Regions from separate parts of the Rhizobium sp. BIGb0125 genome, predicted to be linked through region 1. Evidence: predicted binding sites of a transcription regulator. Region 1 holds the regulator's gene; the other holds the start of a gene.
What was found. Region 1 encodes LexA, which represses DNA repair genes until DNA is damaged. Its sites were predicted from a motif close to TGTTCNNNNTGTGTTCNG; they were not measured.
Positions count from the first base shown of each region.

Region 1 (16,176 bases):
GAAGGTTGCAGACCTCAAGACCGTGTCGGTCGCTGAAGTGGCAAAGGTGGTTGAAAAGGCTGATGCTGCCTTCAAGGCATGGCGTCTGGTGCCGGCACCACGCCGTGGCGAACTTATTCGCCTGCTGGGTGAGGAACTGCGCGCCTTCAAGACCGATCTTGGTCGTCTCGTATCATTGGAAGCCGGCAAGATCCCGTCCGAAGGTCTCGGCGAAGTCCAGGAAATGATCGATATCTGCGATTTCGCGGTTGGTCTGTCCCGCCAGCTTTATGGCCTGACCATTGCGACAGAACGTCCCGGCCACCGCATGATGGAAACCTGGCATCCCCTCGGTGTTGTCGGCGTTATCTCCGCCTTCAACTTCCCGGTCGCTGTCTGGTCGTGGAATGCGGCGCTGGCGCTGGTCTGCGGCAACACGGTCGTGTGGAAGCCGTCTGAAAAGACGCCGCTGACGGCGCTTGCCGTTCAGGGCATTTTCGAGCGCGCCGCTGCCCGTTTTGGCGATGCGCCAGAGGGGCTGAGCCAGGTGCTGATTGGAGACCGTTTTGTCGGTGAAGCACTGGTTGACCACCCGAAGGTGCCGCTGGTGTCTGCCACCGGTTCCACCCGCATGGGCCGCGAGGTTGGTCCACGCCTTGCCAAGCGTTTTGCCCGTTCCATTCTGGAGCTTGGCGGCAACAATGCCGGTATCGTTTGCCCATCGGCCGATCTCGACATGGCACTGCGCGCCATCGCTTTTGGCGCCATGGGCACCGCTGGCCAGCGCTGCACGACCCTGCGTCGTCTGTTTGTGCATGACAGCGTGTACGACCAGCTCGTGCCACGCCTCAAGAAGGCCTACAGCTCGGTGTCCGTCGGCAACCCGCTGGAAACCTCCTCGCTGGTCGGTCCGCTGATCGATAAGGCGGCCTTTGACGGCATGCAGAAGGCGCTCGGTGAAGCCAAGAACCACGGCGGTACGGTTCTTGGTGGTGAACGTGTCGATACGGGCGCCGCTGACGGTTATTACGTCAAGCCTGCTCTGGTGGAAATGCCAAAGCAGGACGGCCCTGTGCTGGAAGAAACCTTCGCACCTATTCTCTACGTGATGAAGTACAGCGATTTTGACGCTGTGATCGATGATCACAATGCCGTTTCCGCTGGCCTGTCGTCGTCGATCTTCACCCGCGACCTGCAGGAATCGGAACGCTTCTTGTCTGCTGATGGTTCGGATTGCGGTATTGCCAACGTCAATATCGGCACGTCAGGTGCAGAAATCGGTGGCGCCTTTGGTGGCGAAAAGGAAACCGGCGGCGGCCGTGAGTCCGGCTCGGATGCGTGGAAGGCCTATATGCGCCGCGCAACCAACACCATCAACTACTCCAAGGCCTTGCCACTGGCGCAGGGCGTGTCCTTCGATATCGAATAATAGAGCCGCAAAGGGCAGGGCGGCGACATGCCGCTCGGTCGTGGTGATTAAATGTGAAAAGGCCGGGGCGTGATGCTTCGGCCTTTTGTTTTGTGCTGGGTTGTTTGTGGAGCGCGCAAAGGGTCGATCTAGGCGGCCCTCATCTCTGTGCTTGTCACAGAGATCCAGTCATCCCAAGTCCTTGGGATGAAAGACCATCTTTCCGCCGCGCAGACGCGCGTTTGCTAGATTCCCGTGACAAGCACGGGAATTGTCTGTCCGATTTATGCTTTAATGCTTGAGAAGTTGGATGCTCCCCGAGGTGGCCACCCCGAGGAGCATGCGGTCGTGCGCCCGAACGGGAGTTGGTCTCATCGACCGTCCTCATGATGGGCCGCGGCCGCACCAGCTTTGCATCGCTTGTTGACTTGAATGGGACGGTTTGCACCGCGCCCGCAGACAATGCCAAGCATGGAGCTCCATCATGAACCCGAATGCCGATAAAATCCAGTTCGCCCTTGGCTGTGACGTTGCCAAGGACACCATCACCTTCTTCGACAGCCAGACGAGAGAAACCTTCACCATCTCCAACACCACTGGCGCACTCAAAACCGCGCTCAAATCCTATGCAGGATGCCTCGATATGCTCGCCGTGTGCGAGGCGACCGGCGGTTATGAAGACCTGCTGCTGGATACTCTAAAAGACCTTTCCATCCCCGCACATCGCGCCGATGCGGCAAAGGTAAAAGCCTTCATCCGCTCCTGTGGCACAAGGGCAAAAACAGACCCGATCGATGCGCGCCACATCGCCGAATATGGCCTTGCCCGGAGCGCGAACCTGTCTCTCTGGCAGGCTGAAGCCCCTGATAACGCGAAGATAAAGCTGCTTGTGCGCCGCCGCGACGATCTTGTTAACATGCGGGTTCAGGAGGAAAACCGCCTCAAAGCCCCGCGCAACAAACCGATAGCCAAAGAGATTGCAAGCCATGTTGCCGAGATCAAACGGCGCATCGCCACCCTCGACAAACAGATCGAGGCGATCGTTCAGAATAATCAACGCATGAAGGAGCGACAGGTGATCCTGCTTGGGGTTCCTGGTATCGGCAAGGTGATTGCCCCGGTGTTGCTCGCTCTTATGCCGGAGCTGGGTCACATCGACCGCAAGAAGGCTGCAAGCCTGGCCGGGTGTGCGCCCCATCCAAGAGATAGCGGCACCTATCGCGGGCGTCGTTTTGCAACAGGTGGACGCCGGCAGTTACGGCCACTGCTGTTCATCGCAGCAATGGCTGCCAGCATAAGCAGGACCCATCTTGCGCAAACCTACAAACGTCTACTGGCCGCAGGCAAATCCAAACTCACAGCGCTCGGTGCCCTCATGCGCCACATCATCGTCATCGCAAATGCAAGGCTCAAAGAGTACGAAAACAATCAATCAAGACTGACTTGATGAGGGTCGAGAGGTGTTGCCTGCCAGCGAGCAAGGCCTGAATCCCGCGCATAAAAAAACACCGGCGAGAGCGCCGGTGTTTTGTGTCATTCACTAACCAATCAGCGCTTGGAGACTGGTACGTAATCGCGCTGTGGTGCGCCGGTGTAGAGCTGGCGCGGACGGCCGATACGCTGCTGCGGATCTTCGATCATTTCGTTCCACTGGGCAATCCAGCCGACGGTACGTGCCAGAGCAAACAGAACCGTGAACATGGTTGTGGGGAAGCCGAGAGCCTTCAGCGTGATGCCGGAGTAGAAGTCGACGTTCGGGTACAGCTTCTTTTCGACGAAGTACGGATCGGACAGGGCGATCTTTTCCAGTTCCAGAGCAACCTGCATGATTGGGTCGTCGCCGTTGCCCGTTGCTTCGAGCACTTCATACATGGTCTTCTGCATGATCTTGGCGCGCGGGTCGTAGTTCTTGTACACGCGGTGACCAAAGCCCATCAGGCGGAACGGATCGTTCTTGTCCTTGGCGCGGGCAATATACTCAGGAATACGGTCAACAGAGCCGATTTCGTTGAGCATGTTGAGCGCTGCTTCGTTGGCGCCGCCATGGGCAGGGCCCCAAAGGCAGGCAATGCCAGCTGCGATACAGGCGAACGGGTTTGCACCGGAAGAACCTGCCAAGCGAACAGTCGAGGTCGATGCGTTCTGCTCATGGTCAGCATGCAGGATGAAGATACGGTCCATGGCGCGGGCCAGAACCGGGTTCACCTTGTACTCTTCGCATGGAACGGCAAAGCACATGTTGAGGAAGTTCGACGCGTAGTCGAGGTCGTTCTTCGGGTAAACAAATGGCTGACCGACGTGGTACTTGTAAGCCATTGCCGCGATTGTCGGCATCTTGGCGATCATGCGAAGGCTAGCGACCATGCGCTGGTGCGGATCGGTAATGTCGGTCGAGTCGTGGTAGAAGGCAGACAGGGCGCCAACGGTGCCAACCATCACAGCCATCGGATGTGCGTCACGGCGGTAACCGCTGAAGAACTTCGTCATCTGCTCATGCACCATGGTGTGGCGCGTTACGCGGTTGTCGAAATCCTTTTTCTGTTCTGCTGTTGGCAGGTCGCCGTACAGAAGCAGGTAGCAAGTTTCAAGGAAATCGCCCTTTTCGGCAAGCTGCTCGATCGGGTAACCGCGGTGCAGAAGGACGCCTTCGTCACCATCGATATAGGTGATCTTGGATTCGCAAGATGCAGTCGATGTGAAGCCGGGATCATAGGTGAAATTGCCGGTGTGCTTGTACAATGCAGCGATGTCGATGACGTCTGGGCCTATCGCTCCCTCTCGAATGGGAAGTTCTACTGTCTTGTCGCCGAGCGTAATAGAAGCGCTTTTTTCCGTCATCATAATCCTCCGAGAACATGCGTTTTGGATGCCGTGAGGCATCTAGGCGTTAAGCGTTCAGGATAGCTATCTGATCCTGCGCCATATGCCAAGCTATCCAAAAGGCAAATTGTGCGTTGCGGTATCAACTTGTGCCAAAAACTAGGCTTTTGGCGTTTGACTGTTTCATATTAGGTCAATGCTTCCTTAAAATATAAGTGGTTGCATTGTTGTTGTGCCGGTTGCAAATTACCCCCTGTCCGGCGGGGGAGCTGCGGGTTTGACTGTAAGACCATCGCAAGAATTGCGACAGCAGGAACCGTTGAGACTTGATCTCCCCGGTGAGGGTGATTCCTTTGCTCTGCAACGATATCAGGGCGGGGTAGCAGAGGTTTATGAACAGTCTGCAACGGCAGGGAATTTATCCGGTCGGATATCGTCGCTGTCGCGCATGTTGGACATCGAAAAGGCCTATGGCCACGGCTTTCTTTGCATTCCGGTTTTTCTGGCAGTCGGTGCCGTCATCTGGTTTTCGAGCCTTCAGACACCGTCACCCTACCTGCTTGCTGGCGGCTTTTGTTTAGCCGGCACACTGGCGCTCACGCTTCGGTACCGCGCGGCACCACTGGCAGGATTGCTTAACCTTGTTGCGCTGTGTCTGGCAGGCATGCTGCTGGCGCAATTGGAAAGCTGGCGGCAGGATACTGTCACCATCGATACGCCCGTCACCACAGTTGTGTCAGGTGTTGTCGAGCGACGCGAGGTGGATGCCCGCGGGTACTGGCGCTACATCATATCGGTCACCGGGACTGAAAACCCTGTACTGTCGCGCCCGCCGCAGAAGATCACGGCACTATCAAGAAGTCGCCATCAACCGATAGAAATCGGGCAGGGCGTTACCGGCCGCGCACGCCTGTCTCCACCCTCAGGACCGGCCTTGCCTGGTCTGAATGACTTTGCCTTTTCCGGCTATTTTAATGGCATAGGTGCAACCGGTTTCTTTTATGGAGCGCCACAGCCTGCGGTGAGTGAGGCGATCAAACGCCGCATTGCGGAACGCGGACACTGGCTCAGTGTGACTGATACAGGGCTTTATCAATTGCGCAGCGCCATTGCCGAGCGCATCCGCAGCACGATTGGCGGCGACGCCGGCGCTTTTGCCGCCTCGATCATAACCGATGAACGGCGTGCAATATCAGAAACCACCATGGAAGCACTGCGTGTGTCCGGCCTTGCCCATATCGTTGCCATCTCGGGCCTCAACATGGCGCTGGCATCGGGCATATTCTTCGTTGGCTTGCGCACGGCACTCAGCTGTTTTCCGGGTTTTGCCGAGAGGCGGCCGGTCAAGAAGATCGCTGCCTTTGCCGCCCTTATCATGACGCTCGCCTATTACCTGATTTCAGGGTTTGCAGTGTCTGCCGGACGGGCATGGCTGATGATGTCGATCATGCTGATCGCCGTGCTGTTTGACCGTCCCTCGATCAGCCTCAGAAATGTTGCCATTTCCGCCATCATTATTATCTGCGTTTCGCCGTCAGAGGTCATGGGGCCAAGTTTCCAGATGTCCTTTGCGGCAACCATTGCGCTGGTCGCCGCGTATGGTTTCTGGACACGGCGGCGCGCCGCACAAGACAGCGCAACATTCCGGACGACACATACGCCGCTTACCCTGAAGGGCCTGTCCATCTTTGGCAGCTTCTGCGCCGGTATTGTCGTGACCTCGCTGATTGGCGGGGTCTCCACGGCCATCTATTCGATGGAACATTTCCACCGTGTCACCACCTATGGACTGGCGGCGAACCTCGCCGCCATGCCGGTTATGTCTTTCATCGTCATGCCCTTTGCCTTGATCGCCATGTTGCTGATGCCCTTCGGGCTGGACGGGCCGTTTCTGACCGTCATGGGTTACGGCATGGCGATGACAATTGATATTGCCACCTATGTGGCCTCATGGGGAGGCGATGCCGGGGTCGGACGACAGCATCAATGGTTTTTGGGCGCTGGAACGCTTGGCCTATTGGCGCTGACACTGTTTCGCACCCGACTGGCTTGGGTAAGTGCTGTGTTCCTGTTGGCAGGCCTTGTGCTGTTTGTGCTGTCACGGCAGCAGGACAATGCCGATCTGGTGGTTTTTGAGGACGGGAAACTGATGGCACTGGTTGGCGAGGATCAGGTTGCCAGCACCAGCCAACGCCCATTCGGCTTTATCTATGACCAATGGGCGCGGGCTTTGTTCTTACCTGACAAATATATTCGGCCAAACATGCTGCCGGAACTGCCGGTCCCAGAACCTCCGCCTGACGACACCAATGACAAAACGACTGGCAATGCTGATGCTGCGCCACCACGATCAAGACGGCCGATGCTGGACGAACACACCATTCAGACGGAAAGGCAGGTGATGTCTGCCGCCGTTACAAACGCATCTGATGCCTTTACCTGCCGCCGCGACAGCTGGTGCATCGCCAGATCAGCGAAGGGGCAGGTGGTGATTTCCGTGCTGGATAACAGATATCTTGGTCTCGCCTGCGACATCGGTTCTGTGGTTATCACCACGCGTCCCACATCATTTGAAACCTGCCGCTCCGGCGCCTTTTTGCTCAGTGCCCAGACATTGCGGCGCACCGGATCGCTGGAGATCACATTTTCAACTGAGGCAACAACCGCCGCAAACCGGCATTTGCCGATAGAGAGAATGACAGCTGCCATGTATGGTTCCTACCGTCCATGGACCATGCATCGTTATTACAACTGGCGCAGCAGGACATTTGAAACAGCAGTACCGCCGCATGTCTCGCAACTGCTGGACCGTCACTAGACTAAAGTGAGTTGAAGGCAAGTTTTGTCGGGCGTTTTCCGGCGACAGTAGCGATGACGCGCTGGCGCGTCACCTGGCAGTGATATGGGTCTGCTGATGACCGCTTAGTGGTATCTGCGGATCAGGCCGACCAGCTTGCCCTGAATCTTGACGCGGTCAGGTCCAAAGATACGGGTTTCATAGGCCGGGTTTGCAGCTTCAAGCGCAATCGATGCACCTTTGCGGCGAAAACGCTTCAAGGTCGCTTCTTCATCATCGACCAGCGCCACGATGATGTCACCGGGATTGGCGGTCTTGGCGTTGCGGATGATGACCGTGTCGCCGTCAAAGATGCCGGCATCGATCATCGAGTCACCGCGCACTTCCAGTGCGTAATGTTCACCAGAACCCAGCATGTCAGCCGGCACGGACACATCATGTGTGTTGTTCTGGATGGCGGAGATCGGCACACCGGCCGCGATCCGTCCCATCATCGGCACCGATACCGAGCTGCCGCCATCATTGGCGCTGACAGGCGCGGGGGTCGGAGCAGGGGCGACAACCGGTTTTGGTTTGCCAAGGCTGCCTTCGATCACACTTGGTGAGAAGCCACGCTGTGGTTTGAGGCTTGGCGAATAGGCTTCAGGAAGTTTGATGACTTCCAGTGCGCGCGCCCGGTTTGGCAGGCGGCGAATGAAGCCACGTTCTTCAAGCGCTGTGATCAACCGGTGAATGCCGGATTTGGACGCGAGATCAAGCGCATCCTTCATCTCATCAAATGAGGGAGGAACACCGGATTCTTTCATTCTTTCGTGAATGAAAAGAAGCAGTTCCTGCTGTTTGCGTGTGAGCATGAAGTCGCACCCCAACCGTTGATGAAAATCGAAACAAATGCAGAACATACACTATATGTTCCATATGTGTTCCGCAAGGCTTTAATATTTCGTAATCGCCGCGCCGGTGAATTTTCTTTCAAACAGCCAAGACGTGTAATCGCTGCCTATCACGCTGTTTTTTAAACGATTTCACGTCAATTCATCACAAAACGATCCGTCAGAAAGCTGAGGCGCGCAACACCGCCCGTTAGCCGACCAACCGGCATGATTATCGATCTGATATCGTAAGGTGCCATGATTCGGTTCGTTTGATTCTCTCCACCAGATTGGGTTGGCAGCGCATATTCCCTGTGCATTTTTACCTTCACGAGGAAGCATTGCGTTGAAATCTCTGTTATGGGGAGGGTTCGCTGCTCGTTCGGAGTCGGCATTCAACATCTATTTTTGACAGTATAAGGTTTTAGGGCATTGCAGGTCGGCATCGACATGGGAACGCTATCGGGTGGGCAGGCTGCCAAACTCGACATTGAGGAATTGCTCGCCACGCGTCTGCTGGTGCAAGGCAATTCCGGTTCCGGAAAGTCGCATCTGCTGCGCAGGCTTCTGGAACAATCCGCCCCCTGGGTTCAGCAGGTCATTATTGACCCTGAAGGGGACTTCGTGACGCTGGCTGATAAGTTCGGCCATATCGTTGTGGATGGCGAGCGCACAGAGGGTGAGTTGGCCGGTATTGCCAACCGTATTCGCCAGCACCGCGTATCCTGCGTCCTGACGCTTGAAGGTCTTGATGTCGAACAGCAAATGCGGGCCGCAGCTGCATTCCTCAACGGCATGTTCGATGCCGACCGCGAATATTGGTATCCGGTGCTGGTGGTGGTCGACGAAGCGCAGATGTTTGCGCCGTCCGTGGCTGGTGAAGTAACCGAAGATGCCCGCAAGGCTTCGCTTGGCGCCATGACCAACCTGATGTGTCGCGGCCGTAAACGTGGTCTGGCCGGCGTTATCGCCACGCAGCGTCTGGCAAAACTCGCCAAGAACGTGGCGGCGGAAGCCTCCAACTTCCTGATGGGCCGTACTTTCCTTGATATTGACATGGCACGCGCAGCCGACCTGCTCGGCATGGACCGCCGTCAGGCGGAAATGTTCCGCGATTTGCAGCGTGGTAATTTCGTGGCGCTTGGCCCGGCTCTGTCGCGCCGCCCACTGCCTATCGTCATTGGTGCTGTGGAAACCTCGGCTCGGTCGTCATCGCCCAAGCTGATGCCGCTGCCCGATGCACCGCAGGACGTGGAAGACCTGATCTTCACGCCAGACCCGGAAGAATTTACGCGCGCCCCTGTGCGCCGCACGCCACCGGCACCGCGCCCGACAACGGACATTCTGGCAGAGCTGTCGCGCTCGACGCCGGCGGCGATCACGCCAGCCTCCGAACAGCCGCAGCGCAGCAGCGCCTCGGACATGACGCCGGAAGAGCGCGAAGAGAAGATTTCAGGCGTTCTCTACGAAATTCTGGATGATCCGCAGTCGGCCTATCGCACCGATGCGGTGCTCTATCAGGACTTTCTGGTGCGTGCCCGCATGCGCCGCATTCCCGGCACGCCGATGGCGCTGTCGGAATTCCGCCGTCAGGTGGCAATTACCCGTTCCGGCGTTGATGCCGAAATGGCGGCAAGTGAAAGCTGGCAAACGGCACTCGATCTGTCGAAAAACGTCTCCGACGATCTGCAGGGCGTATTCCTGATGCTGGTTAAAGCCGCGCTGGGCGAGGAGCCTTGCCCATCTGATGCCCGTATTGCTCGCGCCTATGGCACGCATTCTGCACGCCGTGCACGCCGTTTGCTCGGTTATTTCGAGGAGAAGGAACTGGTCGTGGTGCATGCCGATTTCTCCGGCAAGCGTATCGTGGCATTTCCGGACCTTGATGCAAAAACCGCACCCGGTGATGCGGATGCGGCTGATGATGAGGCGACGCTGGCAGCCGAATAAGGCTGCTGTTTTTTTAAGCCGTTATTCTATCTTATGGTCGGGTGCGTCCCGACCATCTGCTGTTGTTCATTCTCGGATCGCGTCCGAGAATCATCGTGCTGAAATCGCAGACATGGCCTGATGTTACCGGCCATCTTGTGGTGCCCATCCTCGGCGTTGCGCCGAGGATGGTGGAGTTTCGGGATGTTGTGAAGCGGGACAATATTCGACAGCCTTTGCTTGCTTGCGTGTGGCAAACAGCGAACCGACAACACCGGTCACCAGAATTGCGACGGTCACACCAAGCGAGACGGCAGGCGGGATTTTTGCCAGACCCAGCATGTCAGCCACGAAGATTTTCGAACCAACGAACACCAGAACCGCAGCCAGCGCATATTTGAGATAGGCGAAGCGGTGGATCAGGGCAGCCAGCGCAAAGTAGAGTGCACGCAGGCCAAGGATCGCGAAAATGTTCGACGTATAGACAATGAACGGGTCGGTGGTGATCGCAAAGATCGCCGGGATCGAATCAACCGCAAAGATCAGGTCGGCAATTTCCACCATCACCAGCGCCAGAAACAGCGGGGTGACAAAGGTTTTCAGCTTGCCGGTCTTCTCGTCGGTTTCCTTGACGAAGAACTTTTCGCCATGGAGGCGGTTTGTCAGCGGCAGGTGGCGCTTGAGGAACTTCAGGATGCGGTTGTTGTCGAGATCGTTCTCATCATGATCGGCCGAAAACAGCATCTTGAGGCCGGTAAACACCAGAAAGGCCGCAAAGAGGTACAGCACCCAGTGGAAGTTTTCGACGATGGCAGCGCCAGCGGCAATCATGATGCCACGCAGCACGATCACGCCCAAGATACCCCACAGCAGCACGCGGTGCTGGTATTGGCGCGGAATGGCGAAATAGGAGAAGATCATGGCGATGATGAAGATGTTGTCCATCGCCAGGCTTTTTTCCACCACGAAGCCAGTGATATATTCCATGGCAGGCTGCTGGCCCGACTGGTACCAGATCCAGCCACCGAAGGACAAACCGATGACAATATAGAAAGCGGACATCAGCAAGCTTTCGCGAATGCCGATTTCCTTGGAATTCTTATGCAGAACACCAAGGTCCAGTGCCAAAAGGCCAAGAACGAGAGAAATGAAGACCGCCCACATCCATGTGGGGGTGCCGAGAAAATCCGAGAACAGAAAGTCCATCAGTCAACCTTTGCCGGACAGGTTGGCTATATGGCTGGGGAACGTGTGACAGAAATAAACGTGGGCCCCAACCTAAAGAGACTCGACATCACGTATTGTCCGGTAATACGCCAGAGGGGCCCGAGTCCTGATCACGACAAAGGAAATAGTGCAGGAAAATGCGCTTTCAAGGGCGGGATGCAATTTTTTTCTCGTTGACAATTTTATGAAGGCCACCTAGAAGCCCCATCAACGCCGGGCCGCAAAGCCCGGTGTGTTTCGTTGACTGCCTTGCAGTTTTAATAACTGACGTTCGGTAGTCAACATCACCGACATGTCCCGTGGCTTCTCCATTCGCAAATGTGAGAGACCTGTCAGAGTTCATCAACAGAACTCAGAGGAGGGCGTGTTTCCTTAATCCGGTTTGGCAACAAACCGGTATAATATGTTGAGAAGGAAATACGATGAGCAAGCGCGAATCGTCTAAGTATAAAATTGACCGCCGCATGGGCGAAAACATCTGGGGTCGTCCTAAGTCCCCAGTAAACCGCCGCGAATACGGTCCTGGCCAGCACGGTCAGCGCCGCAAGGGCAAGATGAGCGACTTCGGCACGCAGCTGCGCGCCAAGCAGAAGCTCAAGGGCTACTACGGTGAACTGCGTGAAAAGCAGTTCCGCGCAACCTACGACGAAGCTAACCGTCGCAAGGGTGACACTTCCGAGAACCTGATCGGTCTGCTCGAGTCCCGTCTGGACGCGATCGTATACCGCGCAAAGTTCGTTCCAACCGTTTTCGCATCGCGTCAGTTCATCAACCATGGCCACGTCACGGTTAATGGCGTTCGCGTTAACGTTGGTTCTTACCGTTGCAAGCCAGGCGACGTTGTTGAAGTTCGTCAGAAGTCCAAGCAGCTGACCGTTGTTCTGGAAGCTGTTTCGCTCGCTGAGCGTGACGTTCCTGACTACATCGAAGTTGATCACAACAAGATGGTTGCGACCTTTGCTCGCGTACCAGCTCTGTCTGACGTTCCATACCCAGTCGTCATGGAACCACACCTCGTGGTCGAATTCTACTCGCGCTAATCGCTGCGAAGTTGATTTTGAAAAAGCCGCCCTTCGGGGCGGCTTTTTTGCATTCATGGCATGGCGTGATGATTTCAGAGATGCGTCTCCAGTTGCCGGATTTTCGCACCTAATCCAGCCTTGATTTTCTGCGTAAAAGCGCAGGAATGCACAACTGCGTAATGCGTGTCCCCTTTGGTTGTGCTATCGGGACTTCGACCTTGTGAAGTTATGAAATCAAGCCGCTTGAAGCAGGGCGTGCTGTTGGGAAATCGGCCATGGAACGTTCGGACAAAATTGCGTTTGCTCAGGGAAAGACGGCCTCGATTGTCGGCGTCATTCTGCTGTTCGTTCTGGCGCTGACCATGCATGCCGCATTCTCCAAGCTCAACCTCGACCAATATGGCGACATGGTTGAAAACTACGCCTGGGGCGCGCTGTGGCAGTGGGGCACTTACAAACATCCGCCATTCTTCGGCTGGACCACGGCCGCATGGTTTGCCGTTTTCCCACATGAGAACTGGGCCTATTTCCTGTTTTCCGCCGTCAATTGCGCTCTGACCTTTGCTGCCGTCTGGCGCATTGCTGCGCGGTTCGGTGATGGCAATGTGCAGTTGATGGCGGTCATTTGCGCCATGCTGATGCCGCCACTGTCGTTCCTGGCCATCAAATACAATGCCAATTCGGCAATGACGCCAATCTGGGCTTGGCTGTTCGTATTCTATCTGCGCGGCCTTGAAGGGCGCCGGATTGTTGATGCTGTGATGATTGGCCTGTTGGCCACTGCGGCCATGCTGACCAAATATCACTCCGGTGTCGTTCTGCTGGCGCTGTTCCTGCATGCATCTTTCGACAAGCAGGCCCGTGCGGCGCTGCTGTCCACCTTCGGTCTCACCGTGCTGGTGGTGTTTTTCGTCACCATTGCCGGCCATGTCCTTTGGCTGTTCGAGCATGATTTCCTGCCCATCGTTTATGCCGCAGAGCAGGGTGATGGCGAATGGCTGCACATTTTCACCAAGGCGCTGAAATTCGTGGTGGGCGTGCCGCTTTATACGATTGGCGCTCTGCTGGTTGCGCTTTTGGTGCGTCATGACAAAAGCGAAAAGGGCCCGGCCTTTCAGCCTGCCAATATTGCCCGCCTGCGAGACAGCGTTCAGGGTCGCGCGCTGCTGGCCTTCAGCATCCTGCCATTTATCCTGACGATCATTCTGGGCTTTGCCGCGCAGGCAGAACTGAGCGCCGTCTGGGTACTGCCGATCTTCACGCCAATTGCCGTTCTGATTGCGCTTCTGGTGCCGCAGCAGTGGCTGCAGCGCAATATCGGACGCGCCGTGACAGTTGCCGTCATCTACCTGTTGGGCATGATCGCTTCTGGGCCTGTCATCGCCATGGTGGACCGTAACTACGGTGAGTTTGAATCATTCCGCAATGTGCCCCTGGAGGCCGTGTCCGACCGCATCGATGAGCTATGGCTGGCGGAAAGTGGCGGTGCCAAGGGCTTTTATGTCGCGGGCAGCCGTGGTCTGGCTGATGGCACGTCCTTCTACTCGCGTTACGCACCGCTGATTGTGGATGGCAACTCGGCGGAATATGCCAAAGGTTATCTGACACCGGAACTAGCGCGTCAGAAGGGGCTGGTTCTGGTTTGCTTCAAGGGCGAATCGAAATGCACCGATGCCTCAACCAAGCTGGTTGGCCCGTTGCCCGCGCCACAAGACCTTCAAGTCACCGGTATAAACGGCAAGGGCAGCTGGGATCTCCAGATCTGGCTGGTCAAGCCGCAGAACTGATAGTGCGAATTTTGTAACGGGATCGGGGCATGGCTCTTTTTTCACTCATCGTACCGTTTTTAAATGAACGGGAAAACGTGCCGGCATTCACCACCTTCATTGAAAAGGTGGCGGGGGAACTGCGTGAAAAATTCGATCTCGATCTCGAGGTGGTGCTGGTCGATGACGGCAGCACTGATGACAGCGTGACACGCTACATCACGTCAATGCCGGGCACCTGGCGCATCGTCGAACTCAGCCGCAACTTCGGCAAGGAAGTTGCCGTGTTTGCCGGTCTGGAAGAGTGCAGGGGCGATCTTGTGATGATTATGGATGCCGACATGCAGCACCCATGGACTGTCGCACTCGACATGATTTCGCAGCTGACGGCCGACGAAAATCTCGATGCGGTTTATGCGGTACGTGATGACCGCCTGCAGGAATCGATGAAGAAGGCGGCCGCCGTTCATCTGTTCTACTGGCTGATCAATTTCCGTCAGCGTTTTATCGTGCCGGAAAATGCTGGCGATTTCCGCGTCATGCGCCGCCCGGTTGTCGAGGCGATGTTGAATATCCGCGACCGTCGCCGTTTCAACAAGGGGCTATACGCCTGGGCAGGCTTCCGCCAGAAGGCCATTGGTTACGTGCCGGACGAGCGCCAGCATGGAGCTACCAAATGGTCCAACCTGTCGCTGCTGTCCTTGTCGCTGGAGGGCATCACCTCGTTTTCGGCGCTGCCTTTGCGGCTGGTATCGATCATTGGTGCGCTGGTTGGTATCTGCGGCATTTTCTATGGCCTGAAGATCGTCTTTGAAGTGCTGTTTTACGGCGTGTCGGTTCCCGGTTATCCAAGCCTCATGGTGGCGGTGTCGGTGCTCGGCGGCTTCAATCTGGCGCTGCTTGGCCTGCTCGGCGAATATATCTGGGTTGGCATTGCCGAAACCAAGGATCGCCCGCTGTATCTGGTGCGCCGCGTGCATAGATCAGGCGACATCAAGACGCTGGACAAGGCCGCGCAGTCCGCTGAAAAACAAACGCCATGAGCATGGCGGACACTAAGGTGTTTTTGGTTGCTGATGATTATGGCCTGTCACCGGCCGTCAGCGATGGCATTCGCCACCTGATATCAAAGGGCAATCTATCCGGCACCGGCTGCATGACTTTGTTTCCGGAATGGCCCTCTGAGGCGATAAAGCTGAAAGAGTGTCAGAGGTATAGCGATGTCTTTGCCGGCATTCACCTGACGCTGACCGATTTCAAACCTCTGACCGATGCACCCGCCATCAGCAAAGATGGCAGGTTACTGCCGCTGAAAGAGCTGATCCTTGGCGCGTTGCGGCCAACGGCAGAGTTTACCGCGCAGGTGCATGCCGAATTGGACTCGCAGCTTGCAGCCTTCACCAAAGAGATGGGGCATTTGCCGCATTATCTCGATGGCCATCAGCATGTGCATTTCCTGCCGCCGGTAAGGGCATGGCTGGTAAGCCGCTCTCAAACGCTTGCCCAAGGTGATGTGAAGCCATGGCTGCGTGGCGCACCGGCAGTCGATTTTTCGCAAGGTGTAAAGATTGGCCTGAAAACCTGTTTCGTGGCCGGGCTGGCGCGCGGTTTTGATGGTGATATGCGCAGTGCCGGTTTGTTGGTGCACGGCCCGCTCTGCGGCTTTTATGACTGGCAACAGGCGGAAAAGTTCAGTTCGGTCCTGAACGGTCGTGTTCGTAATGGCAGCGTCATGATGTGCCACCCCGGTTATGTTGATGACGTTCTGCAAGCCCGCGACCCGCTGACCGGTGCGCGCGCAGAAGAGCTGCGCCTGCTGGAGATGGAACTGCCGTTTGCTTTGGAGAGACGGGTTTAGTCTCCACTTTTTCCTTCATTCCTGTCCTCGGGCTTGCCCGAGGGATGTCACAGGAATCCAGGCCAGCCCGAGTCTTCGGGCTGAAAAGGTTTTATGCCGCGCACACGCGCCCCTCTTCTCTGTGACAAGCACAGAGAAGAGGGGCGCGTGTGAGAACGCGCATCGAATATCTCAACCCCAGGAGTTTTGATGCCCTGTGACAGGTCTCCGCACATCTGACCAAATCGCGCAGAAAGGATTCCGCATTCATCCTCACGCGATAGTGGCATTGATTTTGCTTTTGATGTAGCCAACAGAACCGTAGTGACACTGGCGAACAAAGGCTTGGGCATGCAGGACATTCAGCTGATCATTGACCGCATTTATGATGCGATGGTGCCAAGATTGGGTGAGGGGAAGGTAGCCGACTACATTCCTGAGCTCGCCAAGGTCGATCCCAAGCAGTTTGGCATTGCCGTCACCACCGTTGAAGGCGAAACATTCGTCGCCGGCAATGCT
Region 1 is NZ_JANUDV010000003.1:654,606-670,781, reverse strand. It holds gene M2418_RS11580 (aldehyde dehydrogenase family protein) at 1-1,408, shown strand, start outside; gene M2418_RS11575 (transposase) at 1,872-2,834, shown strand; gene gltA (citrate synthase) at 2,936-4,225, opposite strand; gene M2418_RS11565 (ComEC/Rec2 family competence protein) at 4,527-7,025, shown strand; gene lexA (transcriptional repressor LexA) at 7,130-7,858, opposite strand; gene M2418_RS11555 (ATP-binding protein) at 8,309-9,826, shown strand; gene M2418_RS11550 (TerC family protein) at 9,950-11,011, opposite strand; gene rpsD (30S ribosomal protein S4) at 11,455-12,072, shown strand; gene M2418_RS11540 (glycosyltransferase family 39 protein) at 12,330-13,841, shown strand; gene M2418_RS11535 (glycosyltransferase family 2 protein) at 13,871-14,863, shown strand; gene M2418_RS11530 (ChbG/HpnK family deacetylase) at 14,860-15,678, shown strand; gene M2418_RS11525 (glutaminase) at 16,009-16,176, shown strand, end outside.

Region 2 (16,176 bases), on a different contig from region 1:
GTCGCGCAGACCTTCCACGAAGCGTTTCTGGTGCTGAAATTCGCGGGCGCTGCCTACCTCATCTATATTGCATGGAAGCTTTGGACGGCGGGGCTTTTGTCGACCGACCTGAAAGCGCGTAAATCCACCAGCATCGGCATGTCATTCATGTCAGGTCTTCTGATCACGCTCGGCAACCCCAAAACTATGCTGTTTTACGTGGCACTTGTTCCAACGTTAATTGATATTCGTGTTATCGGTATCACGGAATATCTGACGCTGATTGCCGTTACATTCGTGGTTTTGTTGGCAGTGCTTCTGCCCTACATCCTGCTTGCCACCAAGGCGCGCACTCTGCTGAAGAAACCCCTCGCATTGCAAATTCTCAACCGCACAGCCGCCGGTATTCTGGCGGGAACAGCGGCAATGATTGCCACCCGCGCCAGTTGAAATATTTGTTCGACTAAAGTGGAGATTTCACGAGAATTTTCCAAGTAACGGCTCGCATAAGAACAAACGTTCGCTAGCCTGAAACCGTGATTGCTCCTATTCTGCGCGGTAATTTCTGCCGGTTGCATGTTAAAGGAGACTATCATGTCAGAAGCCCGAAAGCCCGGACGCGGACGTATCTATTCGTCGATCACCGAGACGATTGGTGATACGCCGATCGTACGCCTCGACAAGCTGGCCAAGGAAAAAGGCGTCAAGGCCAACCTTCTGGCAAAGCTCGAATTCTTTAACCCGATCTCCTCGGTCAAGGACCGTATTGGCGTAGCGCTGATCGAAAGCCTTGAAGCACAGGGCAAGATCACCCCCGGCAAGACAACGCTTGTTGAGCCGACATCCGGCAATACCGGCATCGCGCTCGCCTTCGCGGCCGCTTCCAAGGGTTACAAGCTTATTCTGACCATGCCGGAAACCATGTCGGTCGAGCGTCGCAAGATGCTGGTGCTGTTGGGTGCCGAGCTTGTGTTGACCGAAGGCCCGAAGGGTATGAAGGGCGCCATTGCAAAGGCGCAGGAACTGGCAGAAACACTGCCTGACGCCGTTATTCCGCAACAGTTTGAAAACCCAGCCAACCCTGAGATTCATCGCAAGACAACTGCCGAAGAAATCTGGAACGATACCAACGGTTCTGCCGACATTCTCGTGTCCGGTATTGGCACCGGCGGCACCATTACCGGTGTTGGCCAAGTATTGAAGGCACGTAAACCAGGCTTTAAGGTGGTTGCGGTTGAGCCTGCTGACAGCCCCGTTCTGTCCGGAGGCAACCCCGGCCCACACAAGATCCAGGGCATCGGCGCAGGTTTTGCTCCCGCCGTTCTCGACACAACCATCTATGATGAAATCGTCACCGTCACCAATGACGAGGCGTTTGAAACGGCACGCCTCGTTGCGCGCCTTGAAGGTGTTCCGGTTGGCATTTCCTCCGGCGCTGCGCTTGCAGCCGCCATCAAGGTGGGCAGCCGCGAAGAAAACGCTGGCAAGAACATCGTCGTGATCATTCCGTCCTTTGCGGAACGTTATCTTTCGACAGCATTGTTTGAAGGTCTCGGTCTCTAACACAAAAAAAGGCCCGCCATGCTGTCGCGCACGGCGGGCCAATTCTACACCCAAGTTTTTAAGCCTCACGCCGCAGCGGTGAGCCTTTCTCCAGCAATACGATAGGAAATGGCTTCAGCCAGATGGATGCGGCTGACGATGTCGTGCCCCTCAAGGTCGGCAAGTGTCCGCGCCACCTTGAGAATACGGTGATAACCGCGCGCTGAGAATTTCAGGCGTTCTGCGGCATCACGCAGAAGCTGCAAGCCACCGGCGTCCGGTTCTGCAAAACGTTCAATAAGGGCGGTGGAGCAACGGGCATTGGTCCTGATCTCGGCAAAACCGGCACTGGCATACCGTTCCTGCTGACGTTCACGGGCACGCGCTACACGCCTTGCAACATCCACGCTGCTTTCAGCCGCCATTGGGCGGATGAGGTCTGCCGCCGAAACAGCGGGAACATCGACGCGGATATCGATACGGTCCATCAGTGGACCGGAAATCCGGGCCTGATAATCGGAAACGCAGCGTGGTCCTCTGGCGCAGGTGAAGCCAGGTTCGCCTGCCATACCGCATTTGCAGGGGTTCATCGCTGCAACCAGCTGAATTTGCGCCGGATAGCTCACGCGATGATTGGCACGCGCTATGATACATTCGCCGGTTTCCAACGGCTGGCGCAAAGCATCCAGCACCTGCGGTGAAAACTCCGGGAACTCATCCAAAAACAATACGCCATTATGGGCCAGCGATGCCTCACCCGGCTTGGCACGCAAACCGCCGCCGACAAGGGCTGCCATGGTGGCAGAGTGATGCGGCGTCCGAAACGGCCTGCTATCGGACAGTTTTCCGCCAGAAAGCTGGCCTGCAATGGAATGCACCATCGAGACCTCCAGCAATTCTGCTGCCGACAGGGGCGGCAAGATAGACGGCAGTCGGGAAGCCAGCATCGACTTACCAGATCCCGGAGGTCCAACCATCAGCATGTTATGACCGCCGGCGGCAACAACTTCGAGCGCCCGTTTGGCGCTCTCCTGCCCCTTTATGTCGGCAAGGTCAGGCATGTTGGCGGGTGTCGCACGGATGGCGGGTTGCGGGCGCGACAAAAGCTGCGTACCGCGAAAATGATTGGCCAGCGCAATCAGGCTGCGCGGTGCCAGAATATCAATATCCGCGCCGGCCCATGCGGCTTCCGGGCCGCTGTCCGCCGGGCAGATGAGGCCTCTACCCATCGAATTGGCACCGATGGCAGCCGGCAGTGCGCCAGCCACGGCACCAATCGTTCCATCAAGGTTTAGTTCTCCCAAAACAACGTAACCGGCCAGCGCTTCCGCAGGTATTGCCCCGAGCGCCGCCATGAGGGCAAGCGCAATGGGCAAGTCAAAATGACTGCCCTCTTTTGGCAAATCTGCCGGGGCAAGATTGACGGTGACCTTCTTTGGGGGGAGAGCAAGTCCGGACGCATGCAAGGCGGCCTGGACGCGTTCACGGCTTTCAGCAACGGCTTTATCCGGCAGTCCGACGATCTGTATGCCGACGCGGCCCGGCGCAACCATGACCTGAACTTCAACGGGCACACCTTCGATGCCCTGAAATGCAACCGTATTGACCCGAGCCACCATGGCCTGCTCCTGTAAACCGCATCCGCTGGTCCGGCGCCTCATGGCAAGAGACCGGCGGAAGACCTGATTATAGCGGCCATCACCAGACATGATCTGCCCGTTGTCCGGCCGCCTCAAACAGCCTGACACAAGAGACGGTGCAAAACAAGAACGTTACGTGAACAATTTCACGTATATGATGTGTTGGAGTTGTAATGGACGCAAAGGAATGGCTATTCCTTCACATCCGGGCAGGCAGGACCAATCAGCCCTGCGCTTCGCGCTTGCGCTCAATGGCGTCCCACAACAGGCTTGCCACGTCGGCACCACCGAACTTTTTCACTTCGCGAATGCCGGTCGGCGACGTCACGTTGATCTCGGTCATGTAGTCACCGATCACATCGATCCCAACGAACAGGAAACCGCGCTCACGCAGTGCAGGACCAATCCGCTCGCAGATTTCCTTTTCACGCGCGGTCAGTTCTGTCGGCTCGGGGCGACCACCCGCATGCATGTTGGAGCGGGCATCATTTTCAGCCGGCACACGATTGATGGCACCAACCGGCTCGCCATCCACCAGCAGGATACGCTTGTCGCCCTTGCGGACGTCAGGTAGGTACTGCTGGGCGATATAGGGCTCGCGGAACATCTGGCCGAACATTTCCAGAAGCGACGAAAAGTTGCGGTCGTCACGGGTCGAATGGAATACGCCAGCGCCACCATTGCCGTAGAGCGGCTTCAGGATAATATCGCCCATTTCCTGACGGAAGCGGGCAATCTCGGTTACGTCCTTGGTGATCAGCGTTGCCGGCATCAGGTCTGCAAATTCGGTGACGAAGATCTTCTCAGGCGAGTTGCGTACCCAGGCCGGATCATTGACGACCAATGTCTTGGGGTGAATGCGCTCCAGCAGATGCGTGGAGGTAATATAGGCCATGTCGAAGGGCGGATCCTGGCGCAGATGAATGACATCCATCGTCGACAGATCAACGCGCTCCGGTTCTGACAGGGAATAGTGATCGCCATTGATGTCGCGCAGTTCCATCTGCTCGACAGTGGCGTAAATCTTGCCGTCACGCATGCTGAGACGGTCCGGTGTGTAATGAAACAGCCGGTAGCCTCTGGCCTGCGCTTCAAGGCTCATGGCAAAGGTCGAATCCCCGGCAATATTGATGCCGGCTACATGATCCATCTGGATCGCAACGTTCTTGATTTTTGCCATGCGCAGTCCCTTTTCTCAAAGCCCGACAGATTTAGGATAGAGGGGCTTTAAAGGCAACTGCTGCAACATGCGGCATCTATGAGTTTTATTGATACTCTACCTGGCAAGGTTGTAGGAGCGAGCCGAGAAAATCTTGTTCCAAACACGATAGGCCAGAGCCAGCATTGTCGGAAATGGACGGCGCATAAAAGCCACTTTGCGCACGTAGTTGTCCACGCGCCATGTCGCCCATGTTCCGGCGCGGAAATAAGCGACGTCACCGCTGCGCAACACACTCACCACACCGTTTTCAGCCGTGACATGCACTTCACCTTCCAGGATATAAACGGTCTCATCCCAACCGAAAAACCAGCGAAATTCACCGGCTGTGCAGTCCCACATTGCAGTGCTGGAGGCGCGATCACGACTTCTGGAATGGTCTGCGGCACGCGCATGTGGCGTGCCTGACAAAATCCAGTCCGGATTGATTGGCGCGTCCTTCATATCCATGCCATGGCTTGAAGCGGCAACGACGGCGTCCAGATTGCCGCGACGAGACGTCAAGGGAATAAGCGGCACGCTACGAATTGCCATAGCCAACGAACTTGCCAACATGATCTTGATCGACATACGCTTTCCCCAACCGGTTTTGTCGATTGGGGTTTAGCGCAAACAAATAACGATACCGTTCATTCAGTCCGTTCAATTTTATCGATCTGGCCTCAAATGCAGAGGTTTCAGCCCGCAAATGAAGGGATAGCAGCGGCCTGTTGTTCCGAATTGAAACGCGCATGTTGCTGCTCAATCCGCTTTCCTGTTTCAACAGAGAAGAAGTGCAGCTTCTCCGGCGCGATGGTGAGCGAGAACTCCAGCGGTACTGGCAGATCCGGCGGGAAGGCAGCCGTCATTGCCTGATCGCCGACAAAACCATGTACGAGGCGCTGCGAACCCAGCTCTTCCACATAATCGACGCGGAATGCCAGACCCTTTTCCTCTGGTCCGGCGATGCGGAAATCTTCGGCTCGCATGCCAACCGTGACGGCACCGGATGCCGGCGCAAAGCTCTTCAGTGTCATGATTTCAGGGCCGATGGCGAGACGATCGCCATGTAATTCACCGGCAACGAGGTTCATGGCCGGCGAGCCGATGAAGCTTGCGACAAATGTCGAGGCTGGCGTGTGATAAACATCCAGAGGTGCGCCAATCTGCTCGATACGGCCACCGTTCAGTACAACCAGACGGTCGGCCAGTGTCATCGCTTCCAGCTGGTCATGGGTGACGTAAAGCGATGTCGTGCCAAGACGCTTTTGCAGACGCTTGATTTCACCGCGCATCGAAACACGCAGCTTGGCATCCAGGTTGGACAGAGGTTCATCGAACAGGAAGGCAGCCGGTTTGCGCACGATGGCGCGACCCATGGCAACGCGCTGACGCTGACCACCGGACAGGGCCCGCGGCTTGCGCTCCAGATAGGGCTGCAGTTCCAGCATGCGCGCTGCTTCCTGCACGCGTGCGTCAATCTCAGCCTTTGGTGTCTTGCGGTTTTTCAGACCGTAGGCGAGGTTTTCATACACCGTCATATGCGGGTAAAGCGCATAGTTCTGGAATACCATGGCAATGTCGCGGTCAGCAGGGTCAACGTTATTGACCACACGCCCACCGATTTTCACCGTGCCTTCGGAGATTTCTTCGAGACCCGCGACCATGCGCAAAAGTGTGGACTTGCCGCAGCCGGATGGGCCAACGAGCACGATGAATTCGCCGTCATTGATGGAGATATCGACCCCGTGAACGGCGCGTACGCCACCATGGTAATCCTTGCAGACCTGACTGATTTCGATCTCGGCCATGTTACCTATCCTTTATTTATCGCTTTCGGTGAGGCCCTTGATGAACCACCGCTGGAAAATCACCACGATGAGAACCGGCGGCAGCATGGCGAGCACCGCAAGCGCAAAAGCTTCGTTGTAATCGGGGATCTGGGAACCGATCCAGACCTGGAGAATGGACTTGATGCCACGCATCAAGGTGAAGAAACTCTCATCCGTGGTCATCAGCATGGGCCAGAGATACTGGTTCCAACCATAGACGAACATGATGATGAAGATGGCGGCCATCATGGTGCGCGACAGCGGCACCAGAACATCAATGAAAAACTTGAGCGGACCGGCGCCGTCGATGCGGGCCGCTTCCAGCAACTCGTCTGGCACAGACTTAAAGAATTGCCGGAAGTAGAAGGTTCCGGTGGCAGAAGCCAGCAACGGCACGATCAGACCACTATAGGTATTAAGCAGACCAAGCTGGCTCATCACCTGATAGGACGGCATGATGCGCACTTCGAGCGGCAAAAGCAGCGTCGTGAAGATGATCCAGAATGCGAGCGTTGCGAAACGGAAACGGAAGTAGACGATGGCGTAGGCCGCCATCATCGACAGCACGATTTTGCCGACGGCAAAACCGACACCGAGGATCAACGAATTGACGACCATATTGAAGCCGGTGATCTGGCCGGTAAAACCGCCCTTCTGCGTCAGGACCTTCTGGTAGGTGGCCACCATGTTGTCACCTGGCAGAATGGTAATGCCGTTGCTGTGAATTTCTGCCGCCGTATGGGTGGACGTCATGAAAGCGACCACGACCGGTAACATCAAAAACAGCGAACCGAGGATCAGCACCAGATGGTCGAGAGGTTTTGTCTTGTACATGTCTGTTCCCCGCTCAGCTGTAGTGAATGCGCTTCTCGAGGAAGCGGAACTGGATGATTGTGAGAGCAAACACCACGAGCATCAAAATGACGGACTGGGCGGACGAACCACCGATATCGTTACCACGGAAACCATCCATGAAGACCTTGTAGACAAGGGTAATGGGGTTATTGGCGGCCTTGTCCTTCACCATCACGTCAATGATCGCGAACGTGTCGAACAGCGCATAGGTGATGTTGATGATCAAAAGGAAGAAGGCGGTTGGGGTCAGCAATGGCAGGATAACTGTCCAGAACCGGCGGAAACCTGAACGGCAATCTATGGCTGCTGCTTCACGAACAGATACGGGTACGCCCTGCAGGCCCGACAGGAAGAAGATGAAGTTGTAGGGGATCTGCTTCCACACAGCGACGGTAATCATCGCAAATGCCGTATCGAAGTAGTTCAACCCAACTTTCATGTCCCAGCCAAACCACGAGGCAAGCTTTACGAACGGACCGATGTGCTGGTCAAAGAACATCATGCCGATCAGGCCCGCCACTGGCGGTGCGATCGCATAAACAGAGATCAGCAAGGTCTTGTAGGCAGAACTGCCACGGATGATCTTGTCGGCCTTGATCGCCAGAAGAAGGCCCAGCGATAACGAAAACAGTGTGACAAGTGCCGTGAAGATTACGGTAAACCTGGCAATATTGCCGTATTCCGAACTGGAAACTGCGTCGGTGTAATTGTCGAAACCGACAAAGGTCGAACCGAAACCGAACGGGTCTTCAATATAGAATGAAGACTGAACCGCCTGCACGGACGGCCAATAAAAGAAGATAAAAATAACCGCCAGCTGCGGCGCAAGAAACAGATAGGGAAGAAACGACGAGGAAAACTGCACCCGTTTCATGCCAGCCGGTTCGGCCAAAACAGCCGGCTTATTCGCCTTTGTGATAAATCCGGGAAGAAACCGGATGCGGCGAGGTTGAGAGGATGTGTAAGCCACGCTCGTTGCTCCTGAAGCAATCCCGGCAAACCGCATGGCGGACAACCTCTAGAATTGCGCAATAGGGGTAATCGCTGAATGGACCTCCCTTCCACAAGGGAAAGGAGGCCCAGTTTACATTCGACTATCGGGGATCGCTGATATCAGCCAGCCGTCTTGGCGAAACGTGCGAGAAGCTCGTTGCCTTCCTTTTCGATGGTTTCAAACGCCTGCTTCACAGTCGTTTCGCCAGCGAAAATACGGTTGTATTCGCGTTCCATGATCGAACGGATCTGTGGGTAGAAACCGAGACGGTAACCCTTGGACCAGTCGCCACCCTTGAGCATCAGCTGCTTGATACCAACTTCAGCAACAGGCTGCTTTTCGTAGTAGCCTTCAGACTTCGTCAGCTCGTAAGCAGCATTGGTGATGGCAACATAACCGGTTGCTTCATGGTAGAACTTCTGGATTTCCGGCGATGTCAGGAACTGGAAGAAGTCAGCAGAGCACTTGTTTTCTGCTTCAGGCTTGCCAGCCATCGCAAACAGGGCTGCACCGCCGATGAAGGTGTTGGTGCCAGCGCCTTCAACCGACTTCCAGTAAGGCAGGAAATCAGCCGAGAAAGGCATGGTTGCAGTCTTCTGCAGACCACCGAACGAACCGGAAGAACCGATCCACATAGCAACCTTGCCCTCTTCGAAAGGCTTCTGGTTGTCGGCCCAGCCAGCGCCGTAATAGGCGTAGTAACCGTTGTCAGCCCAGGACTTCAGCTTCTCGAACATGTTGATCAGGTTCGGGTCGGTGAGGTTCATCTTGGTGTCAACAACGCTGTCGTAACCATTGTTGTTGGTTGCGAACTGCAGGTTATGACGCGAGAAGAAGTTTTCGGTGAACTGCCAGGTCAGCTGCGAGGCGGTCAGCGCGGTGTAACCGGCTTCTTTCAGCTTCGGTGCAACAGTTTCGAATTCTTCCCAGGTCTTTGGCACTTCAACGCCAGCCTTTTTGAAGGCTTCGGTGTTGATGTACATGATCGGAGCGGAAGAGTTGAACGGCATGCCGACAAACTTGCCTTCGGAATCCGCGTAGAAATAACGTACGCCCTGGATGAAGGCTTCGCGGTCGAACTTGTAACCGGCGTTGTTGATCAGGTCTTCAGCAGGAATAACTGCGCCCTTGGCGTTGATGATGGTGGCGGCGCCAGCATCAAAAACCTGAAGGATGTTTGGCTGTTCGCCCGAACGGAATGCTGCGATACCGCTGGCGAGAGCTTCTTCATACGTGCCCTTGGAAACCGGGGTCAGCGCACATTCGGCCTGCGATGCGTTGAACTTCTGCGAAATCTCGTTGATGACTTCGCCGTTACGACCACCCATGCCGTGCCACCAAGTGATGTTGGTTGCCGCCATGGAAGACGTTGCCGAAACGCTGATCGCCAGTGCGGCCATGGAAAACTTTTTGAGCATTACTCGATCCTCTCCACCAGTTGATTGGGGTGAGCATGCGAATAGTGACGTTCCATGACGCCACTTTAACAGTTACATGTCAGATTTGTTACAGTTGTGCATGATGCTGATTGCACGTCTTTATTAGAGCGCGCCGTTATGCCGATAAATCACTCCGCCGACGCAAATATTGCTGAACCGCTGTCAATTGATGCACGCCGAACAAAAAGCAGAAGCTGAGTTCGCCACTCCCGCCCCAGCCATAGGCGCGACGCCAACCCTTCCCGATGGCTGAAACGCTTTTAGAAAGCGTCGCGGAAATGCCGGGGCCATGACCATGGCAGGATGGCGACAATATCAAACCGCAGCGACAGGTGGCCTGTGCCGCGCATGCGGGCGAGCCAGACATCGGCGGCCGCGCGGATACGTCGTTGCGATTCAAAACTGACCGCATCCACAGCCGTCGTTTCGGCTCTACGCGCCTTGACCTCAACCATCGCCACCAGTTCACCCTTGCGGGCGATGATATCGATTTCACCGAGCGGCGTGCGATAACGCAGCGCCAGAATGCGGTACCCCTTGAGGACAAGGTAAAGGGCGGCGAGATATTCCGCGAGATGGCCGCGCCGGTGCGCCCTTTTTCGTTTCTTTAGCCGGCCTTCAACCGCCATTGGCATTCTTCATGTCGAGCAGTCGCTGATAAAGCTCCTTGCGTGGCAGGCCGGTAAGCCTTGACGCTTCGGCCGCTGCCTTTGCGGTCGGCATGGTGGAGGCCAGATCCTTCAACAGATCCTCTACGTCCTCAATGTCAGGTACTTCGTCAAAGGACGGAGGCTCAATCAACAGCACGATCTCGCCCTTGACCACACGGTCCTCATTGTACCACTCGGTCAATTCGCCAAGGGTGCCGCGACGAAACTCCTCAAAGGTCTTGGTCAGTTCACGGCACACAACGGCGCGACGGTTTACACCGAGAACTTCTGACGCAACCTTAATGGTCGCGCAAATACGATGGGGCGATTCAAAAAAGATCAATGTTGCCGGCGTTTTGGCCAGTTCCGACAAACGATCGCGTTTGCCGCGGTCCTTGACCGGCAGAAAGCCTGCAAACATAAATGCGTCGCTTGGCATGCCCGAACCAACAAGTGCGGCAAGTGGCGCGGACGCACCGGGGATGGGAACCACGCGGTAACCGGCTTCGAGCGCCAATTGACCGAGACGATAACCGGGGTCGGAGACCAACGGTGTGCCTGCATCGGAAACCAGAGCGACGGATTTTCCGGCTTCGAGCGCTGCCAGCAATTTTGGCCCCGCTTCATTGGCATTGTGCTCATGATAAGAAAACGGCCGGTTGCGAATGCCGTAACGGTCCAGCAGGACGCGGGTGACGCGGGTATCCTCGCAGGCTAGAACATCAACCGAGGCCAGGGTCTCGAGAGCACGCAGGGTGATATCGCCGAGATTGCCGATCGGGGTGGCAACAAGATACAGCGCCACATCCAGCGGGCGGGCCGGCACTGTCACGCCACCAACCAGATATCCCTTCACGCCACCTGATGGCGTGCCGCTCGTTTCATTATCCGTCACTCTTATTTCCGATCATTAGCCGCATCTTTCCTGCCTTTATGGTAAAGAGACGATGCCTGAACAAGGGCACCAAGGTGTTTTTGGCTGTGGATCATGTTGTATAGCACCAAAATGGCGCGCGCCGTGCGCATTCGCCTCTTGCATTTTTCGGTATATCTCTGCCATTTTGCCCGTCCCACAGTTTCTGGTTCAGCCAGACATGCATACAATTGTCGATCCGGGTTTCCGGTTCGCGCGGTCGAAAGCGGTAGTGTCCATGCGTATTACTCTTGAGCGTTCCAACCTTCTGAAATCGCTAAACCACGTCCATAGGGTCGTGGAGCGCCGGAATACGATCCCGATCCTGTCGAACGTATTGCTGCGCGCCTCCGGTGCGAGCCTCGACATGAAGGCAACTGACCTTGACCTCGAGATAACAGAAGCAACACCGGCCATGGTCGAGCAGGCCGGCGCAACAACCGTACCAGCGCACCTGCTGTACGAAATCGTGCGCAAGCTGCCTGACGGTTCCGAGGTCCTGTTGGCAACCAATCCGGACGGTTCCTCGATGACGGTTACTTCCGGTCGTTCGAAGTTTTCCCTGCAGTGCCTGCCGGAGACAGACTTCCCTGACCTGACAGCCGGCACGTTCAGCCATACATTCAAGCTGAAGGCGTCCGATCTGAAAATGCTGATCGACCGCACCCAGTTCGCCATCTCGACGGAAGAAACCCGTTATTACCTGAACGGAATTTTCTTCCACACGATTGAAAGCGACAACGACCTCAAGCTGCGCGCTGTCGCAACCGATGGCCACCGTTTGGCACGCGCCGATGTCGAGGCACCATCCGGCTCCGAAGGCATGCCGGGCATCATCATTCCACGCAAGACCGTGGGTGAGTTGCAAAAGCTGGTCGATAACCCTGAACTGATCGTGACGGTGGAAGTTTCCGACGCCAAGATCCGTCTGACCATCGGTTCGATTGTCATGACATCGAAGCTGATCGACGGCACTTTCCCGGATTACCAGCGCGTCATCCCGACCGGTAACGACAAGGAAATGCGCGTTGCCTGCCAGAGCTTTGCCCAGGCAGTTGACCGCGTATCGACCATTTCTTCCGAGCGTGGTCGTGCGGTGAAGCTGGCAATCACCAGTGGTCAGTTGACGCTTACCGTCAATAACCCCGATTCCGGCAGCGCGACTGAAGAAGTCGCGATCGACTACGACAACGACTCGATGGAAATCGGCTTCAACGCAAAGTACCTGCTTGATATCACCTCGCAGCTTTCAGGCGACGACGCTATTTTCCTGCTGGCCGACGCGGGATCGCCGACGCTAGTACGCGACACTGCCGCCGATGATGCTCTTTACGTCCTGATGCCGATGCGCGTGTAACACAGCCGGCTCAACATATAGTCATATCTGTTGAAACGCCGGAGGTTCACCCCTTCGGCGTTTTTCATTCAATGTGATTTAAAGCGTCCAGACGCATTGCAATAGAAGCCTTGAGCGTCAGGCCATCAGGTTATCGCCTGTCGTTATCAAAACACCGTGGCGTTCTTCGGCACGATAAGCTGCAGAAAGAAAATATCTGCAAAGAACCCAATTGCGACATTTTGCCTTGTTTTTGCGGCAAACGAGCGCAACATAACCGCAGACAATGACTGTCGCCGTCAAACGGAGAGGGAACAGATGGGTTTAAGCCTAAAGGAACGTTTTGGGAGAAAATTTGAAGAGGAAATTCGCTTCTTCAAGGGAATGGTCAGCCAGCCAAAGGCTGTTGGCGCAATCGTTCCAACCTCCTCCGTCACCGCACGCAAGATGGCAAGCGTCATCACTCCGCAGTCAGGCCTTCCCGTTCTTGAGCTTGGCCCAGGCACCGGCGTTATCACCAAGGCCATTCTGGCCCGTGGCATCAAACCGGAAAACCTGACAGCAATCGAGTTTTCGACCGATTTCTATAACCAGCTTCTGCGTCATTACCCCGGCGTTAATTTTATCAATGGCGACGCGTTTGATCTGGAAAAGACGCTTGGCGAACAGAAAGACCAGATTTTTGACAGCGTCATTTCCGCTGTGCCACTGCTGAACTTCCCGATGTCGGCCCGCACCAACCTTCTGGAACAGCTGATGGACCGCGTTCCGGTTGGCCGTCCTGTCATCCAGATTTCCTATGGCCCGGTTTCGCCGATCATTGCGCAGCCATCGCGCTACCATATTCGGCATTTCGACTTCATTGTCCGCAACATTCCGCCGGCACAGTTGTGGTGTTACACCCGCAGCTGAACCAGCAGACTTCGCCAAGAGCCTTTTCAGTGAACATGAAAAGGCTCTCACCATTTGTGGGGTCCGTTTTTTCTTGCGGAACAGCCCATCTCATGCGACTTGGACGCGACCAAAGCATATTGTGTTTCATCACACCGGTGCAACGCAGCGCCGCGCGTCTTTGCGCGGAATGCTTTCAACGAACGGGGAGCCGAGATGACCGCACGCGATCGCCTGATCGTCGGACTTGATATTCCGACAGTAAAAGAAGCCGAAACAATCGTCAGCCAGCTTGGTGATGACGTTCTGTTCTACAAGGTAGGTTATCAGCTGGCCTTTGCTGGTGGGCTTGAATTTGCCCGTGATCTCGTCCAGAGCGGCAAGAAGATTTTCCTCGATATGAAGTTGCTGGATATCGACAACACGGTTGCATCAGGCGTCGAGAACATTGCCAAGATGGGCGTTTCCATGCTGACGCTTCACGCCTACCCCAAGGCCATGCGGGCTGCCGTCAAGGCTGCACAGGGCTCCGACCTCTGCCTGCTGGGTGTTACCGTGTTGACCTCCATGGACAATGACGACCTCATCGAAGCCGGCTACAGTGGCGACGCCCGCTCACTTGTCCTGCTGCGCGCCAAACAGGCCCGCGAAGCTGGCATGGGCGGCATTGTCTGCTCTGCTGAAGAATCAAGTGCCGTTCGCGAGGTTCTTGGACCAGATATGGCCGTCGTTACCCCGGGCATTCGCCCGGCAGGTGCCGATCACGGAGATCAGAAACGTGTGATGACACCTCTTGATGCCATCCGCGCCGGTTCCAGCCATCTTGTGGTTGCCCGCCCGATCGTCAAAGCTGCTGATCCGAAAGCCGCTGCACGCGCTATTCTCGCTGAAATGCAGACTGCACTTTAAAGGAGTTGAACTGATGGCCAAGGCTTATTGGATTGCCCGCATCGATGTACACGACACCGACCGTTACAAGGACTATGTTTCGACCGCCAAACCTGCCTTTGAGCGGTTCGGCGCAGTGTTTCTGGCCCGTGGAGGTGAGTTTAGCGAACTTGAAGGCAAAGCACGCCAGCGTAACGTGGTAATCGAATTCCCTTCGAGACAGGCGGCCGTCGATTGTTTCAACTCCCCTGAGTACCAGGAAGCCCTGAAAATTCGCCAGGCAGTTTCCGATGCAGAGCTGGTTGTTGTCGAGGGAATTTGACGCAAAACAAGTGTGAATGGAGAACCGTTCATCAAAGGGTAATCCTTGATGCTGTTCTCTCTTCACCTGCTGCCCGCTTTCAGCTAAGAGACCATTAAAACCTCAGTAATTCCGTTCGCAGGAGCCTGTCATGACCTTGGCAAACCTTCCCCCTCTCGTCACCGTGTTCGGCGGTTCGGGCTTTATCGGGCGTCATGTAGTCCGGACGCTGGCAAAGCGCGGTTACCGCATTCGCGTTGCTGTCCGCCGTCCTGATCTTGCCGGCTTCTTGCAACCACTCGGCAATGTTGGCCAGATTTCCTTCGCCCAAGCCAATCTTCGTTACCGCCAATCGATCGACAAGGCTGTCGAGGATGCCGATTACGTGGTCAACTGTGTTGGCCTGCTGCTTGAAAGCGGCCGCAACACATTTGACGCTGTGCAGGAATTTGGTGCTCGCGCAATTGCCGAAGCCAGCCGCGCCGCCGGTGCGAAGCTGACCCATCTCTCGGCAATTGGTGCCGACGCCAACTCTGCATCGTCCTATGCCCGCACCAAGGGTCGTGCGGAAGCTGCCGTACAGAGCATTCTGCCAGACGCGGTTATCCTGCGTCCTTCCGTCGTATTCGGCAATGAAGATGAATTCTTCAACAAGTTTGCCCGCATGGCGCAGACCATGCCGTTCCTGCCGTTGATTGGCGGCGGCAAGACGAAGTTCCAGCCTGTGTATGTTGAAGATGTTGCGGAGGCTGTTGCAAAGTCCGTTGATGGCGCCTTGAAGCCTGGCGCAATCTACGAACTCGGCGGTCAGGAAGTCATGACATTCCGTGACTGTCTTGAGGCAGTTCTGGCTGCCACCTATCGTGAGCGTCCGTTCGTATCACTGCCATTCCCGATCGCTTCGCTGATCGGCAAGATTTCCTCGATGGTTCCACTGATCAAGCCGGCTCTTACTGCTGATCAGGTTACGCTGTTGAAGAAGGACAATGTTGTTTCCGAAAGCGCGGAGAAGAATGGCCTGACACTTGCTGCCATGGGCATTACCCCTGTTCGCGTCTCGTCCGTTTTGCCGACATACATGGTGCATTACCGCGCCCACGGCCAGTTCGCCAAGACTGGAAAAGCCGCCTGAGAGCAAGGCTCAAAATTTTAAAACATCGACAATCGCCCGGGAACCATTTCCGGGCGATTTTCGTTTGGGCCAACAATCGTCAGATACGAAAGCGTGGCACAAGCGCAACGCTGAATAAGACTTTGCATTAACCGAGCATTCAGCAAGCTGTACTATTGATAATGGGCGGTGGGACACATATACCCCAGCCTCGCATCCCCAAGATGGACGACCCGTCATGTGGGCAATATCATTTGAAAGGCATATATAATGGGCAGGTCTATCGCACTGTTTTTTGCGTGTGCGGCATTGGTAGTTCTGGCAGGTTCTTTCATGGCGCCGGGTACTGTGGCCGCCGGAAAGAGTGAATGCGCCCCGGCTTACGGTGTGGATCCCTGCGCAACCGGTGCAATCCACTAAACCACATCTGATTTTCAGGTTTGACGAACGGCGCACGGTATTTTCATCGTTGACGCCATTTTGAGCCTTTCCCGTTTTAATGAAACAGGAAAGGCTTTTGCATTTCTGGTATCCACCGGGCCAGACATGATCTTCACATCCAGCTTGGTTTTGTTCTCAAAATTTAGCCTACCGTCAGAAGAGCTAT
Region 2 is NZ_JANUDV010000005.1:368,273-384,448, forward strand. It holds gene M2418_RS16145 (LysE family translocator) at 1-429, shown strand, start outside; gene cysK (cysteine synthase A) at 574-1,542, shown strand; gene M2418_RS16155 (YifB family Mg chelatase-like AAA ATPase) at 1,608-3,140, opposite strand; gene gshB (glutathione synthase) at 3,385-4,341, opposite strand; gene M2418_RS16165 (cupin domain-containing protein) at 4,438-4,950, opposite strand; gene M2418_RS16170 (sn-glycerol-3-phosphate import ATP-binding protein UgpC) at 5,058-6,170, opposite strand; gene ugpE (sn-glycerol-3-phosphate ABC transporter permease UgpE) at 6,183-7,025, opposite strand; gene M2418_RS16180 (ABC transporter permease subunit) at 7,039-8,016, opposite strand; gene M2418_RS16185 (extracellular solute-binding protein) at 8,160-9,458, opposite strand; gene M2418_RS16190 (YraN family protein) at 9,740-10,108, opposite strand; gene rsmI (16S rRNA (cytidine(1402)-2'-O)-methyltransferase) at 10,098-10,985, opposite strand; gene dnaN (DNA polymerase III subunit beta) at 11,281-12,399, shown strand; gene pmtA (phospholipid N-methyltransferase PmtA) at 12,697-13,290, shown strand; gene pyrF (orotidine-5'-phosphate decarboxylase) at 13,486-14,178, shown strand; gene M2418_RS16215 (DUF1330 domain-containing protein) at 14,192-14,479, shown strand; gene M2418_RS16220 (complex I NDUFA9 subunit family protein) at 14,610-15,590, shown strand; gene M2418_RS16225 (undecaprenyl-diphosphate phosphatase) at 16,153-16,176, opposite strand, start outside.
Region 2: M2418_RS16155 (YifB family Mg chelatase-like AAA ATPase) is a predicted target of LexA. The motif match lies at 3,287-3,304, and genes of this name have one in related genera.